Regions from separate parts of the Kluyvera georgiana genome, predicted to be linked through region 1. Evidence: predicted binding sites of a transcription regulator. Region 1 holds the regulator's gene; each other region holds the start of a gene.
What was found. The regulator PurR, encoded in region 1, represses purine synthesis genes. The targets are predictions, from matches to a motif close to CANGCAAACGTTTGCNTG.
Positions count from the first base shown of each region.

Region 2: a site for PurR is predicted at 1,380-1,397, ahead of ABTW00_RS21715 (NCS2 family permease). Genes of this name have one in related genera too.
Region 3: a site for PurR is predicted at 3,229-3,246, ahead of tusA (sulfurtransferase TusA). Genes of this name have one in related genera too.

Region 1 covers NZ_CP158865.1:2,630,234-2,634,905, forward strand. The annotation lists gene sodB (superoxide dismutase [Fe]) at 1-560, shown strand, start outside; gene ABTW00_RS12455 (MFS transporter) at 640-1,806, opposite strand; gene ABTW00_RS12460 (YnhF family membrane protein) at 1,967-2,056, opposite strand; gene purR (HTH-type transcriptional repressor PurR) at 2,351-3,376, shown strand; gene punR (DNA-binding transcriptional activator PunR) at 3,380-4,306, opposite strand; gene punC (purine nucleoside transporter PunC) at 4,419-4,672, shown strand, end outside.
Region 2 covers NZ_CP158865.1:4,583,493-4,588,164, reverse strand. The annotation lists gene ABTW00_RS21730 (YjcB family protein) at 1-115, opposite strand, end outside; gene soxS (superoxide response transcriptional regulator SoxS) at 339-668, opposite strand; gene soxR (redox-sensitive transcriptional activator SoxR) at 756-1,214, shown strand; gene ABTW00_RS21715 (NCS2 family permease) at 1,622-2,971, shown strand; gene ABTW00_RS21710 (Na+/H+ antiporter) at 3,168-4,672, shown strand, end outside.
Region 3 covers NZ_CP158865.1:322,170-326,841, reverse strand. The annotation lists gene zntA (Zn(II)/Cd(II)/Pb(II) translocating P-type ATPase ZntA) at 1-721, shown strand, start outside; gene ABTW00_RS01530 (bifunctional metallophosphatase/5'-nucleotidase) at 848-2,743, opposite strand; gene tusA (sulfurtransferase TusA) at 2,924-3,169, opposite strand; gene ABTW00_RS01520 (7-cyano-7-deazaguanine/7-aminomethyl-7-deazaguanine transporter) at 3,350-4,015, shown strand; gene ABTW00_RS01515 (DcrB family lipoprotein) at 4,089-4,646, shown strand; partial or broken gene ABTW00_RS01510 (MFS transporter) at 4,639-4,672, opposite strand, start outside.

The DNA of each region.
Region 1 (4,672 bases):
TACCGTATGCCAAAGACGCTCTTGTTCCACATATCTCCGTGGAAACGCTCGAGTATCATTATGGTAAACACCACCAGACTTACGTCACCAACCTGAACAACATGATCAAAGGCACCGCGTTTGAAGGTAAAACGCTGGAAGAGATCGTGCGCTCTTCTGAAGGCGGCGTGTTCAATAACGCCGCTCAGGTCTGGAACCACACTTTCTACTGGCACTGCCTGGCGCCAAATGCCGGTGGCGAACCGACCGGTGCTGTCGCTGAAGCCATTAATAAATCCTTCGGCAGCTTCGCAGAATTCAAAGCGCAGTTTACCGATGCCGCAGTGAAAAACTTCGGCGCAGGCTGGACCTGGCTTGTGAAGAAAGCGGACGGTTCTCTGGCTATCGTGTCGACCTCTAACGCGGGCACCCCGCTGACGACCGACGCCAAGCCGTTGCTGACCGTAGACGTGTGGGAACATGCTTACTATATCGACTACCGCAACGCGCGTCCGAACTATCTGGAGCACTTCTGGGCTCTGGTAAACTGGGCATTCGTCGCTGATAATCTGGCAGCGTAAGCAGCAAAAAACCCCGCGTTGCAGCGCTTCGCGGGGGTGACTAAGTGACGCAGAAGGTGACGCCTTCTGCGTTTTTGTTTTACTGGCTGGCGAACGCCTCTTCACCGTGACGACGGCCGCTCAGGAAAACCACCAGCAGGGCCAGCGCGGCGACAATCGCCCCCATCACCGGTACAAAGCTGTAGCCCAGTCCGCCGGAAATCACCGCGCCACCGGCCACCGCACCTAATGCGTTACCAAGATTAAACGCCCCAATATTGACCGAGGACGACAGCCCCGGCGCTTCGTGCGCGACGCGCATAACACGCATCTGCAACGGTGGTACCACGGCGAAGGTTGCTGCCCCCCACACCACCATGCTAAACGCGGCGCCGACCTGCGTTTGCGCAAGGAACGGAATGGCCAGCATGATTGCCATTAACAACAGCAGGAATCCCTTGAGCGTGCCGCTGACTGAGCGGTCGGCAAACTTGCCACCGAGGTAGTTACCGATAGAGAACCCAACGCCAATCAACACCAACATCAACGTAATGAAGCCCGGCGTCGCATCGGCGATCGTGCGCAGCACCGGTGAAATATAGGTGTAGAGCGTAAACATCGCGCCAGCACCGAGTACGGTAGTCAACAGTGCGGAAAGCACCTGTGGGCGCACCAGCACCGACAATTCACGTTTCACGTCAGGTTTTTCACCCGCCCCGCCCTTCGGCAATGACAACCATAGACCGATAATGGCGATAATTCCCAGTCCTGCAGTCGCCAGGAACGACATGCGCCAGCCAATTGTTTCTCCCAGCCAGGTTGCCGCCGGTACGCCGCCAATATTGGCGATCGTCAGGCCCATAAACATCGTCGCGACCGCGCTGGCCTGCTTATGCTTCGGCACGACGCTTGCCGCCACAACCGACCCCAGGCCGAAGAACGCGCCGTGGTTCAGGCTGGTAATAATGCGCGACAGCATTAAGGTGGTGTAGTCCGGCGAGATAGCCGATAGCACGTTGCCAAGCGTAAAAATAGCCATCAGAAAGATCAGCGCGTTACGGCGCGCGCGATGAGAAAGCAGCAGCGTCATCAGCGGCGCGCCGACCATCACCCCAACCGCATAGGCGCTAATCAGCATACCGGCAGCAGGAATCGAGACGTCAACGCCCTTTGCAATGACCGGCAGTAAACCCATCGGCGAGAATTCGGTGGTCCCTATGCCAAAAGCGCCAATGGCCAGCGCGAGTAAGGGAAAATTGATTTTCATGCAAAAGCTCCAGGTGGCCGCACGACAGACGCGGCATGGCAATTTAGGGCAAAAGCATGACATCAATCACAGAAAAACAGAAGTGTACAAAACAGCAAAAGATTATTGCTAATTTGATAACAATCAGACATGAGGGCGCGGGCGCCCCCTCATGGAAGAATTAATGCAGAACAGCGGTAAGTCCAGCGGCGACGATCAGACCCAGCACAATAACGGTCGTGGTGAGCGACATCTTAAGTTCGGTACTCATCAATTTTTCTCCTTTTTATGACCACAGTAAAACTGAGCTCACTCATTTTTGCACAGATAATCGTAAAAATCTTCACAGATTTAGCAGGATGTTGGTTTTTGCTCTTCCACTTTGCGTCCGGATACGTCAAAATTCGACGCTTATTTATAAGCGTACCGGCCATTGACCCCCTCCTGTCGTCCTGTATCGTTTTCCTGGCGAACCGCAATCCACAAAATTGCGTCAGGGTGTATAAAGGCAAACGTTTTCGTTTCGAGTTTATCAGGGGCAGGCCAGGGTCTGGAGTGAGATGGAATGGCAACAATTAAAGATGTAGCGAAGCGCGCAAACGTTTCCACTACAACCGTATCACATGTAATTAACAAAACGCGTTTTGTCGCCGAAGAGACGCGGGAAGCGGTGTGGGCAGCGATCAAAGAACTGCACTATTCACCGAGCGCCGTTGCCCGTAGCCTGAAAGTCAACCACACCAAATCAATTGGTTTGCTGGCAACCAGCAGCGAAGCGGCCTACTTTGCTGAGATTATCGAAGCCGTTGAGAAAAACTGCTTCCAGAAAGGCTATACCCTGATTCTTGGCAACGCATGGAACAACCTCGAGAAACAGCGTGCTTATCTGTCAATGATGGCGCAAAAACGCGTTGATGGCCTGCTGGTGATGTGTTCCGAATATCCGGAATCCCTGCTCTCAATGCTGGAAGAGTATCGCCATATTCCAATGGTGGTGATGGACTGGGGCGAAGCCAAAGCCGACTTTACCGACTCGGTCATCGATAATGCTTTCGAAGGCGGCTATATGGCTGGTCGTTACTTGATTGAACGCGGGCATCGCGATATTGGCGTCATTCCAGGCCCGCTGGAGCGTAACACCGGTGCAGGTCGCCTCGCCGGCTTTATGAAAGCCATGGAAGAAGCGCAAATCAATGTTCCGGCAAACTGGATAGTCCAGGGTGACTTCGAGCCGGAGTCTGGCTATCGCGCTATGCAGCAAATTCTCTCTCAGCACCCGCGCCCTACCGCAATCTTCTGCGGCGGCGACATCATGGCGATGGGCGCGCTTTGCGCCGCCGACGAGATGGGGCTGCGCGTGCCGCAGGATATTTCGCTGATCGGGTATGATAACGTGCGTAACTCTCGTTTCTTTACCCCGGCGCTGACCACCATCCATCAGCCGAAAGATTCGCTCGGTGAGACGGCCTTCAACATGCTCATGGATCGCATCGTCAGCAAGCGCGAAGAGTCGCAGTCGATTGAGGTGCATCCGCGCCTGATCGAGCGACGCTCCGTGGCCGACGGCCCTTATCGCGATTACCGTCGTTAAGGGTTAACTGTGGGCGTCCTGAAGGGGCGTCCGCAGCCACTCTTCATTTAGCGTTTCGCTATCTCCCAAATACTCCAGCAGCCAGCTTAATGCCGGCGACGCTTCGCTCTGTTGCCAGGTCAGACAACAGGCCGCATCCGGGAACGGGTTCTCCAGTTCCAGCGCTACCCACTCCCCGGTTTCCAGCCACGGCTGCGCCAGATGCCCTGGGACCATCGCCGCACAGAGCCCTGCTGAAATACAGGTTTCCGACGACGACCAGTCCGGCACCACCACCCTTTTCTGGTTATCAAGCAGCCAGGTCGTTCGCTTGGGTAGCGATCGCGACGTATCTTCCCGCACCAGCGACGGCCAGTTGCGCAGCACGTCATCGCTCAGCGGCCCGTCCATTTTTGCTAGCGGATGTGAACTGGCTACCACGCAGTGCCAGTTGAGCATCCCCATGTCACGAAAGGCAAAGCGCCCCCCTACCGGTATTGCCTGCGTCGCGCCAATCGCCAGCTCCACGCGACCATCCGCCAGCGCGTCCCAGACGCCGTTGAAGACTTCCTGGTAGACAATCAGTTCGACGTCGCTGAAGTGGCGATAAAAATCGACAATCAGTTGGCGGGTACGCTGTGGCTTGACAATATTATCAACAGCAATCGCCAGCTGGCCGCGCCAGCCGTTAGCAATCTGCTGACATTGCTGACGGGTGATCTGCATTTTTTTGATAACAGAACGGCCTTCTTTCAGGAACCATGCTCCAGCGGGCGTTAATTCAACATCCCGATGGCGACGCTCAAACAACGGCACCGCCAGCCATTCTTCAAGCTGTCGCACCGTATAGCTTACCGCAGAGGGCACCCGGTGTAGCTCCTGTGCCGCGGCGCTAAAGCTACCATTGCGTGCAACCGCATCCACCACTTCCAGCGAATATTCAGACCACATTTCCTGCCTACAAAAAATTTGAATCCATGGCTCAAATATTAGCGTTTCACAACCGCGAATGCACTCTCTACACTCGGCGGCACAGTGTGAACTACGATAAAAAGGGCGATTTATGCAACCTGGGAAAGGATTTTTAGTCTGGCTCGCGGGACTGAGCGTGCTGGGCTTTCTGGCGACCGATATGTACCTACCGGCGTTTGCCGCCATTCAGCAAGACCTGCAAACGCCGGCTTCCGCCGTCAGCGCAAGTCTCAGTCTGTTCCTTGCGGGCTTCGCCGTGGCGCAATTGCTGTGGGGCCCCTTGTCCGATCGCTATGGCCGAAAACCGATCCTGCTGAGCGGTTTGACCATTTTTGCCATCGGCTG
Region 2 (4,672 bases), 2.0 Mb from region 1:
GACCGGCGTAGTCGGATTTACGGAATTGAATTTTCAGGGTACTGGCGAGAAACATCAGTACCGCGCTGGTTAACGGCCAGCGTAACAGTGCGACGCCTGCGGTAATGGAAACCATGAGACTTCATCCTCAGAGATAAACAACAAGTTGCCCTGACAGCACTTATTGATTGAGGCGCGAGGCGCCCAGGCTATCTGAAGGCATTCACAAATTGAATGAAACAGTGTTTTTGTTTCATCTCGATGTGTGAACTATATCACGTTTGTTGTTTTATTCACCAGAGGTAAACGCAGGATTTTTGTCAACGCCGCGGCTCAGTATAGGCCGCGGCGAAGCGATGCTACGCGGAGATCTGATGGCGGTAGTCCGTCGGCGTGCGGTCGAACTCGCGGCGGAAGACGCGAGAGAAGGTCTGCTGAGAGACATAGCCCAGATCCATCGCGATATCGAAGATGGGGCGCTGGGTGGTGCGCAACGCTTCTGCCGCCAGCAGCAGACGTCGCTGGCGAATGTATTCGCCTAGCGTCTGGTGCATTACGGTGCGGAACATTCTTTGCAGATACCACTTCGAGTAGCCGGATTTTCTGGCCACGATGTCGATATTAAGCGGTTGATCGATATGTTCATCTATCCATTCAGTAAGAGTATGAATAATTTCCCGATGGGACATAAGGCTCTCCCCGTTGTCTATTTTCGCGTCGATTTCTTGTCTGGCGGCGAGTATAATTCCTCAAGTTAACTTGAGGTAAAGCGTATTATGGAAAAAAAATCGACCCGCATAAAATCGCTGCTCACGCCCGGTGAGGTAGCGAAACGAACGGGGGTTGCGGTCTCTGCGCTGCATTTTTATGAGAGTAAAGGGCTGATCCACAGCACGCGCAACAGCGGTAATCAGCGGCGCTATAAGCGCGATGTGCTGCGCTACGTGGCGATCATTAAAATTGCCCAGCGCCTGGGCATTCCGCTGGCGACGATCGGCGATTCCTTTAGCGTGCTGCCGGAAAACCACACGTTAGGCCCGCGCGACTGGAAACACCTCACGACCCAATGGCGGGAAGAGCTGGATAAACGCATTCACGCCATGGAGGCGCTGCGAGATCAGCTCGACGGCTGTATCGGCTGCGGCTGCATGTCGTTGCGCGACTGTCCGCTGCGTAACCCGGGCGATAAGCTGGGTGAAGAGGGCACCGGCGCGCGTCTGCTGGAAGACGAATAATCCTCCGCGATCCTCTCCCCAGGATTGCGACATTTTTGCCATAGAATTGTTGCCGGATTGCGCATAAACGATAACGTTTGCGCATGGGTTGGTGAATTCTTCATCGGTAATCGTTAATTTTCATAAACCAGGGCAAACTTCTGTTGAAAAAGGGGACATAAAAGCCAGATAATCGTTTGCCTCGGATTTTCGGACGCTTCTTATGCCGTAAATCCGCAGACCAACCTCATCACGCACTCGCGCAGATGAGGTATTCCGATTCTCGTTTTGTCTGCGCGGAGTTAATCGTTTGCTTTTTTGTGGCTCCCCTTTGCCGCAATGTAGCACATGGAGATGACGCTTAGCTGGCAGTGGATGTTCCACCACGCAGACGAACGAATGATAAAAACTCTCAGGGGATGTTTTCTATGTCTACGCCTTCAGCGCGTACCGGCGGTTCATTGGACGCCTGGTTTAAAATTTCTGCTCGTGGTAGCTCCGTTCGTCAGGAGATTGTCGCCGGTTTGACCACCTTCCTGGCGATGGTGTACTCGGTGATTGTGGTACCGGGCATGCTGGGTAAAGCCGGTTTCCCGCCGGCCGCCGTGTTCGTGGCGACCTGTCTGGTGGCCGGTGTGGGGTCTATCGTGATGGGGCTGTGGGCGAACCTGCCTTTAGCCATTGGCTGCGCCATCTCGCTGACTGCCTTTACCGCTTTCAGCCTGGTGCTGGGCCAGCACATCAGCGTGCCGGTTGCTCTGGGCGCGGTGTTCCTGATGGGCGTACTCTTCACCATCATCTCCGCTTCCGGTATTCGTAGCTGGATCTTGCGCAATTTGCCGCAGGGTATTGCGCACGGCACCGGCATCGGTATCGGTCTGTTCCTGCTGCTGATTGCCGCCAACGGCGTCGGCATGGTGGTGAAAAACCCGCTGGACGGTCTGCCGGTCGCGCTGGGTCAGTTCGACAGCTTCCCGGTGGTGATGACGCTGGTGGGCCTGGCGATGATCATCGGCCTTGAAAAACTGAAGGTTCCGGGCGGTATTCTGCTGACCATCATCGGCGTGTCTATCGTCGGCCTGATTTTCGACCCGAACGTGCACTTCTCTGGCGTATTCGCCATGCCGTCGCTGAGCGATGACAACGGCAACTCGCTGATCGGCAGCCTGGATATCATGGGCGCGCTGAACCCAATTGTCCTGCCGAGCGTGCTGGCGCTGGTGATGACCGCCGTCTTCGATGCGACCGGTACAATCCGCGCGGTTGCGGGTCAGGCAAACCTGCTGGATAAAGATGGCCAGATCATTAACGGCGGCAAAGCGCTGACGACTGACTCTCTCAGCAGCGTGTTCTCTGCCGTGGTGGGCGCCGCGCCGGCTGCGGTGTACATCGAGTCCGCAGCGGGTACGGCGGCAGGCGGTAAAACCGGTTTAACGGCGATCACCGTTGGCGTACTGTTCCTGCTGATCCTGTTCCTCTCTCCGCTTTCTTACCTGGTCCCGGGCTACGCGACCGCACCGGCGCTGATGTACGTGGGCCTGCTGATGCTGAGCAACGTGGCGCGTATCGACTTCAACGATTTCGTTGATGCGATGTCTGGCCTGATCACCGCAGTGATGATCGTGCTGACCTGTAACATCGTTACCGGCATCATGATTGGCTTCGCGACGCTGGTTGTGGGCCGTGTGGTTTCGGGCGAATGGCGCAAGCTGAACATCGGCACCGTTATTATCGCGGTTGCGCTGGTGGTCTTCTATGCGGGCGGCTGGGCTATCTAAGCCTGACGTTTTGCAGATAAGAAAACCCGCCTGATGGCGGGTTTTCTGTTTGTAGCCCGACTGCGCGACTGGTTCGGACTTTTTTTCCATTTTCCGCCGCGTCTCGTTTCCTTTTGCGTTACTCTGGTACGCGTATGATAAGAAGCACGACGCTTCATGTTTTGAATAATAAGACAACGCTGTAAACAGGGAACGCATGGAAATATTCTTTACCATACTCATCATGACCCTCGTGGTTTCGCTGTCCGGGGTGGTTACACGCGTACTGCCCTTCCAGGTTCCACTACCTTTAATGCAAATCGCCATCGGTGCGCTGCTGGCCTGGCCTACCTTCGGTTTGCACGTTGAATTTGACCCTGAACTCTTCCTCGTACTGTTCATCCCGCCGCTGCTGTTTGCCGACGGCTGGAAGACGCCGACCCGCGAGTTTATCGAGCACGGCAGGGAGATTCTCGGCCTGGCGCTGGCGTTAGTGCTGGTGACGGTGGTCGGGATTGGCTTCCTGATCTACTGGATTGTTCCCGGCATTCCGCTGATCCCCGCTTTTGCGCTGGCGGCGGTATTGTCGCCAACCGATGCCGTGGCGCTTTCCGGCATTGTGGGGGAAGGGCGCATCCCGAAAAAAATCATGGGCATTTTGCAGGGCGAGGCGCTGATGAACGACGCCTCCGGCCTGGTGTCGCTGAAGTTTGCCGTGGCTGTCGCGATGGGCACGATGGTCTTTACCGTTGGCGGCGCGACGGTAGAGTTCCTGAAGGTGGCGATTGGCGGCATCCTCGCGGGCTTCGTGGTGAGCTGGCTGTACGGTCGCTCAATGCGTTTCCTCAGCCGCTGGGGCGGCGATGAGCCCGCCACGCAGATCGTGCTGCTGTTCCTGCTGCCGTTTGCCTCTTACCTGATTGCTGAACATATTGGCGTTTCCGGTATCCTGGCGGCGGTGGCGGCGGGGATGACCATTACGCGTTCCGGCGTGATGCGCACCGCGCCGTTGGCCATGCGCCTGCGCGCCAACAGCACCTGGGCGATGCTCGAGTTTGTGTTCAACGGCATGGTCTTCTTGCTGTTGGGCCTGCAATTACCCGCGATTCTTGAGACGTCGTTGGTGGCGGCTGAGGCCGACCCGAACGTCGAAACCTGGATGCTGTTTACCGATATCATCCTGATTTACGCGGCGCTGATGCTGGTACGCTTCGGCTGGTTATGGACGATGCGCAAGCTCAGCCAGCGCTTCCTGAAAAAGAAACCGATGGAGTTCGGCTCCTGGACGACCCGCGAGCTCTTGATTTCTTCGGTGGCGGGGGTGCGCGGTGCGATAACGCTCGCCGGTGTGCTTTCTATTCCACTTTTGCTGCCGACGGGCGAAGCCTTCCCGGCGCGTTATGAGCTGGTGTTCCTCGCCGCTGGGGTGATTCTGTTCTCGCTATTTGTGGGCGTGGTGGCGTTGCCGATTTTACTGCGTCATATCGAATCCACCGACCACGTGCAGCAGCGTAATGAAGAGCGGCTGGCGCGCGCGGCGACGGCGGATGTGGCGATTGTCGCCATCCAGAAAATGGAAGAGCGTCTGGCGGCGGATAGCAACGAGAATATCGATAATCAGCTGCTGACCGAGGTCAGTTCGCGCGTCATCGGTAACCTGCGCCGTCGCGTCGACGGGCGTAACGATGTGGAAACCTCAATGCTGGAAGAGCAGCTTGAACG
Region 3 (4,672 bases), 2.3 Mb from region 1:
GCAGGCTAAAGCGCAGCGAGCACGGGTCGGTTCAGGTATTGAAGCGGAGGTCGATGGTCAGCGCATCGTTATCTGCGCCGCAGGGAAATTCCCGGCCGAAGCCTATCAGACACAGATTCAGCAGTTAGAAAACGAAGGTAACACCGTTGTACTGGTCACCCGCGACGACACGCTGCTGGGCATTCTGGCGCTGCGCGATACGGTACGCAAAGAGGCTCGCGAGGCGATAGATGGCTTGCGCGAACTGGGCATTGAGGGCGTCATTCTGACCGGCGATAACCCACGCGCCGCGAAGGCAATTGCCGATGAGCTGGGCATGACTTACCGCGCTAACCTGCTACCTGCCGATAAGGTGAAAGAGGTCACCACGCTGAACGCTCAGGGTCCGCTAGCGATGGTTGGCGATGGCATCAACGATGCACCGGCAATGAAGGCGGCGGCAATGGGGATTGCGATGGGCAGCGGGACCGACGTGGCGCTGGAAACCGCCGACGCCGCGCTCACCCACAACCGTCTGACCGGACTGGTGCAGATGATTCGCCTGGCGCGCGCCACCCACGCCAACGTGCGGCAGAATATCGCCATTGCGCTGGGACTGAAGGGGATTTTCCTCGTCACCACCCTGCTGGGCATGACCGGGCTGTGGCTGGCAGTGCTGGCGGATACCGGGGCGACGGTGCTGGTGACGCTGAACGCGCTGCGGCTGCTGCGCAGGAAATAGGCGCACTGCCCTTGGTGCCGGGTGGCGGCTGCGCCTTACCCGGCCTACGGGTTACATACCCCGTAGGCCTGATAAGCGTAGCGCCATCAGGCGGTTCGGCGCAAAGTGCCGGGGCATTCTGAACGCTTACTCGTTGATCGCCTCAAGAATCACCAGCTGGTCGCTCACGAATTTCTTCGCTGCCGGTGAGCTTGCCGCCGCAAGCTCCGCCTGCAAGGCCGACTGCTTTTGCTTCTTCGCCTGTGGGTCGTTAAACAGCAGCCCCTTCACATTGAACGACGCCACGTTGCTATAGCGCCCATCGTCGCTCATCGGTACGCTGATTTTGCCGTCATTCAGCAGCTTTTCGACGATCTTACGTTCACGATCGTAGCCTTCCAGCCCAACCAGCTGCCAGCGCTGTACCGCCTGCCCCTGGTACCGGCCTTTTTTCACCTCCGTCAGGTAGCGGATCGTCAGATTGCGAATAGTGCCCGCCTCTTCGCCATATTCCGCCTTGCTATCCGACAGCACCGGGAACTGCATGCCTTCCAGCGCGCCGCCTTTTTGCGTCAGGTGACCCATGCGGTAGCTGTTCATTCCGAGACGAATCGGCGTGCTGTCCGTCACCGGCGTACCATCAGCCATTTGCAAATCGCGAATACGCTGCCCGACAGGCTGGCGCAGGTCAATCTTGTAGGTCACACCGTCGAAGAAGTCGTTGGTGGAATATTTGGACGCCCGACGCTGCGGGTTAAAGCTGTAGGTGACGTCACCATCATGCAGCTGATTGAAATAGCCCGCCGACCACTCCATGTACTTTTTCAGCTCTTTGCCGGTCAGCTGATACACGGTAATTTCGCCGCCCGCATACTGATAGTTAAAGGCGATATCTTTTGCCGTAATGGTGCCCACATTCAGTTTGGGGCGGTCGTTATCAATTTGCAGCGCAATCACCTGCGCCTTCGGCGCATAGTGGCGGCTGGCTTCCTGATACAGCTTGCTGATGCCGGTATCCTGAATATGGACCTGCGGAATGCCTTTCACCGCATCCGGCGGCACCAGATCCTGACCAGTCAGTTGCGCAATCGGCCGATTGGCGTTGGCGCGCAGAATTTTGTGGTACGGCTGATAGACCTCTTCCAGCGCCTTGTCTGACGCCATACCTTTGATAGAGTAGGTATAACTGTCTTTGTTGATCAGCACATACTTGCCGTTGTGCTGTTCAAACTGCAGGTCGATACGCGACAAGGCGCGGCCATATTTGTCCGGTTCCGTCACGATAACGCCATTAATAATCTCTTTATCCACCTTCACATGCATGTGCCCGGCGACGATGGCCGCCAGCTCAGGGTTGGCGCGCGCAATATCCCCAACGCCGGTTCCCGGCCGCTGGTTCTCGTTATCGATCCCCATGTGCGCCACCAGCACGATGGCATCCACCTCGCCCTGAATCTGCTGGATGGTTTGCTTCACCGCCTGAACCGGATCGGTAAAATTCAGCCCTTTGACGCGATCGGTGCCTTTGGCAAATTCCGCGGTCATCGGCGTATCCATGCCGATAATGCCGATTTTCACCCCCTGACGCTCAATGATTTTATACGCGGGCAGATAAGGTTTACCGCTGTCCCACAGAATATTCCCTGCCAGCGCCGAGCCTTTAAACTGGTTGAGTGAGGTTGACAGCGACGTCAGGCCGAAGTCGAACTCATGGTTGCCCATTACCCAGACGTCATAGTCCAGGGCGTTAAAACCGAGGATCATCGGGCTGGTTTTGTCGTTTTTGAAGGTTTCGACAAAGTTGCCCTGAATGGTGTCGCCCGCGTCGACCAGGATAACGTTCGGCTGCTGGCTGCGCACTTCGCGCACCTGCGTCGCAATCTGGCTCAGGCTGCCCGCCAGATTTTCAGTATCCGTCGAGTAATCCCAGGGAACGAAGGTGCCGTGGAGATCGGAGGTGCCCAGAATCGTGATATTGACCGGTTCAGCCATTGCCGTAGAGGTACCTAAACAAAGCAGAAGTGCTAAGAGTGATTTTTTCATTGTTATTTGCGGTGCCGGATGGGAAATGAGGGGAAATTATGCGATTTACATCAATAATTTGGCCAGAGGCTTTACAGGGTAAACAATAAAACTGAGAGGCAGTTCAAGGTTAGGCAGGCTAGCGGGAGGGGAAATGGCGGCCACGGTTTGAAAAAAGTCCGGGTATGGCCGCCTTCGCGATTAATGGCTCTTGCGCAGCAAATACCGATACGGCAGCGACGCGGTCTGCTGGGCAATCAGCTCATGCTCCATAAAACGGCAAAAGCCGGGAATATCGCGCGTGGTGGCGGGATCGTCGGCGATAATCAGCAACGTTTCACCGACCGGCATCGTGCGTACGGTTTTACGCACCATCATTACCGGCTCCGGGCAGCGCAGCCCTTGCGCGTCTAAGGTATGGTCGGGGCTGGAGAACAAATCGGTCATTATCATCTCGTCATCATAAAAATCGCGCCTAGTTTACGCCGACGGCGCGACGACGCAACCAGGTTAACGATTGCGCGAAAAACAACCATTGCAATGACGCACGAAAGCAGTATCATTCCGCCCCTGCAATAGGTTTGCAGATTATTGGGTTCCCTCACCCCACCGCTAAAAAGGTACAATATGACTCCCTTTACCTCCATACAGCGCCGTCATGCGCTGGTTTGGCTATCGCTATTCCATCTGCTGGTGATCACCTCCAGCAACTATCTGGTGCAGCTGCCGGTAACGATTTTCGGCTTCCACACCACCTGGGGCGCGTTTAGCTTTCCGTTTATCTTCCTCGCGACCGATCTCACCGTGCGTATTTTTGGCGCACCGCTGGCTCGACGTATTGTCTTTGCGGTGATGATCCCCGCGTTGATGATTTCCTACGTGATTTCGTCGCTGTTTTACATGGGCCAATGGCAGGGCTTTGGCGCGCTGGCGCACTTTAACCTGTTCGTCGCCCGTATCGCCGCCGCGAGCTTTATGGCCTATGCGCTGGGGCAGATCCTCGACGTTCACGTGTTCAACCGCCTGCGTCAGAACCGTCGCTGGTGGCTTGCGCCGACGGCTTCCACGCTGTTCGGCAACATCAGCGACACGCTGGCGTTCTTCTTCATTGCGTTCTGGCGCAGCACCGACCCGTTTATGGCCGACCACTGGGTGGAAATCGCCCTCGTCGACTACAGCTTTAAAGTGCTTATCAGCATTATTTTCTTCCTGCCGATGTACGGCGTACTGCTGAATATGCTATTGAAAAGGCTGGCAGATAAATCTGATTTGTCAGCAATGCAGCCAGGTTAAAGGTTCATTTGACGGGTTGTGTTAAGATAAGCGGATGAGCCGTTTATGGCTATTTAGCGAAAGGAAGAAGTCAATGCGCAAATTGGTGAAATATGTTGGTATTGGCCTGCTGGTGATGGGGCTTGCCGCCTGCGACAACAGCGATACCAGCACTCCGGCACAGGGTTCGGCAGCCGCCAGCGATGCTGCGGGTCAGTCGATTAACCTGCTGGACGGCAAGCTGAGCTTCACGCTGCCTGCCGGGATGACCGACCAGAGCGGTAAACTGGGCACCCAGAGCAACAATATGCACGTCTACTCGGATGCCACCGGTCAGAAAGCGATCATTGTTATCGTTGGCGATAGCACCAATGAAGAGCTCTCCGTACTGGCGAATCGTCTGGAAGAGCAGCAGCGTAGCCGCGACCCGCAGCTACAGGTGGTGACCAACAAATCCATCGAGATGAAAGGCCACACGCTGCAGCAGCTTGATAGCATCATCTCTGCCAAAGGGCAGACGGCTTACTCCTCCGTGGTGCTGGGCAAAATCGACAACAAACTGCTGACCCTGCAGGTGACGCTGCCAGCAGACAACCAGCAACAGGCGCAGGCTGACGCTGAGAAAATCATTAATACGCTGGTCATCAACTAATTTCGCTTGATGATCTCACGGCCTCT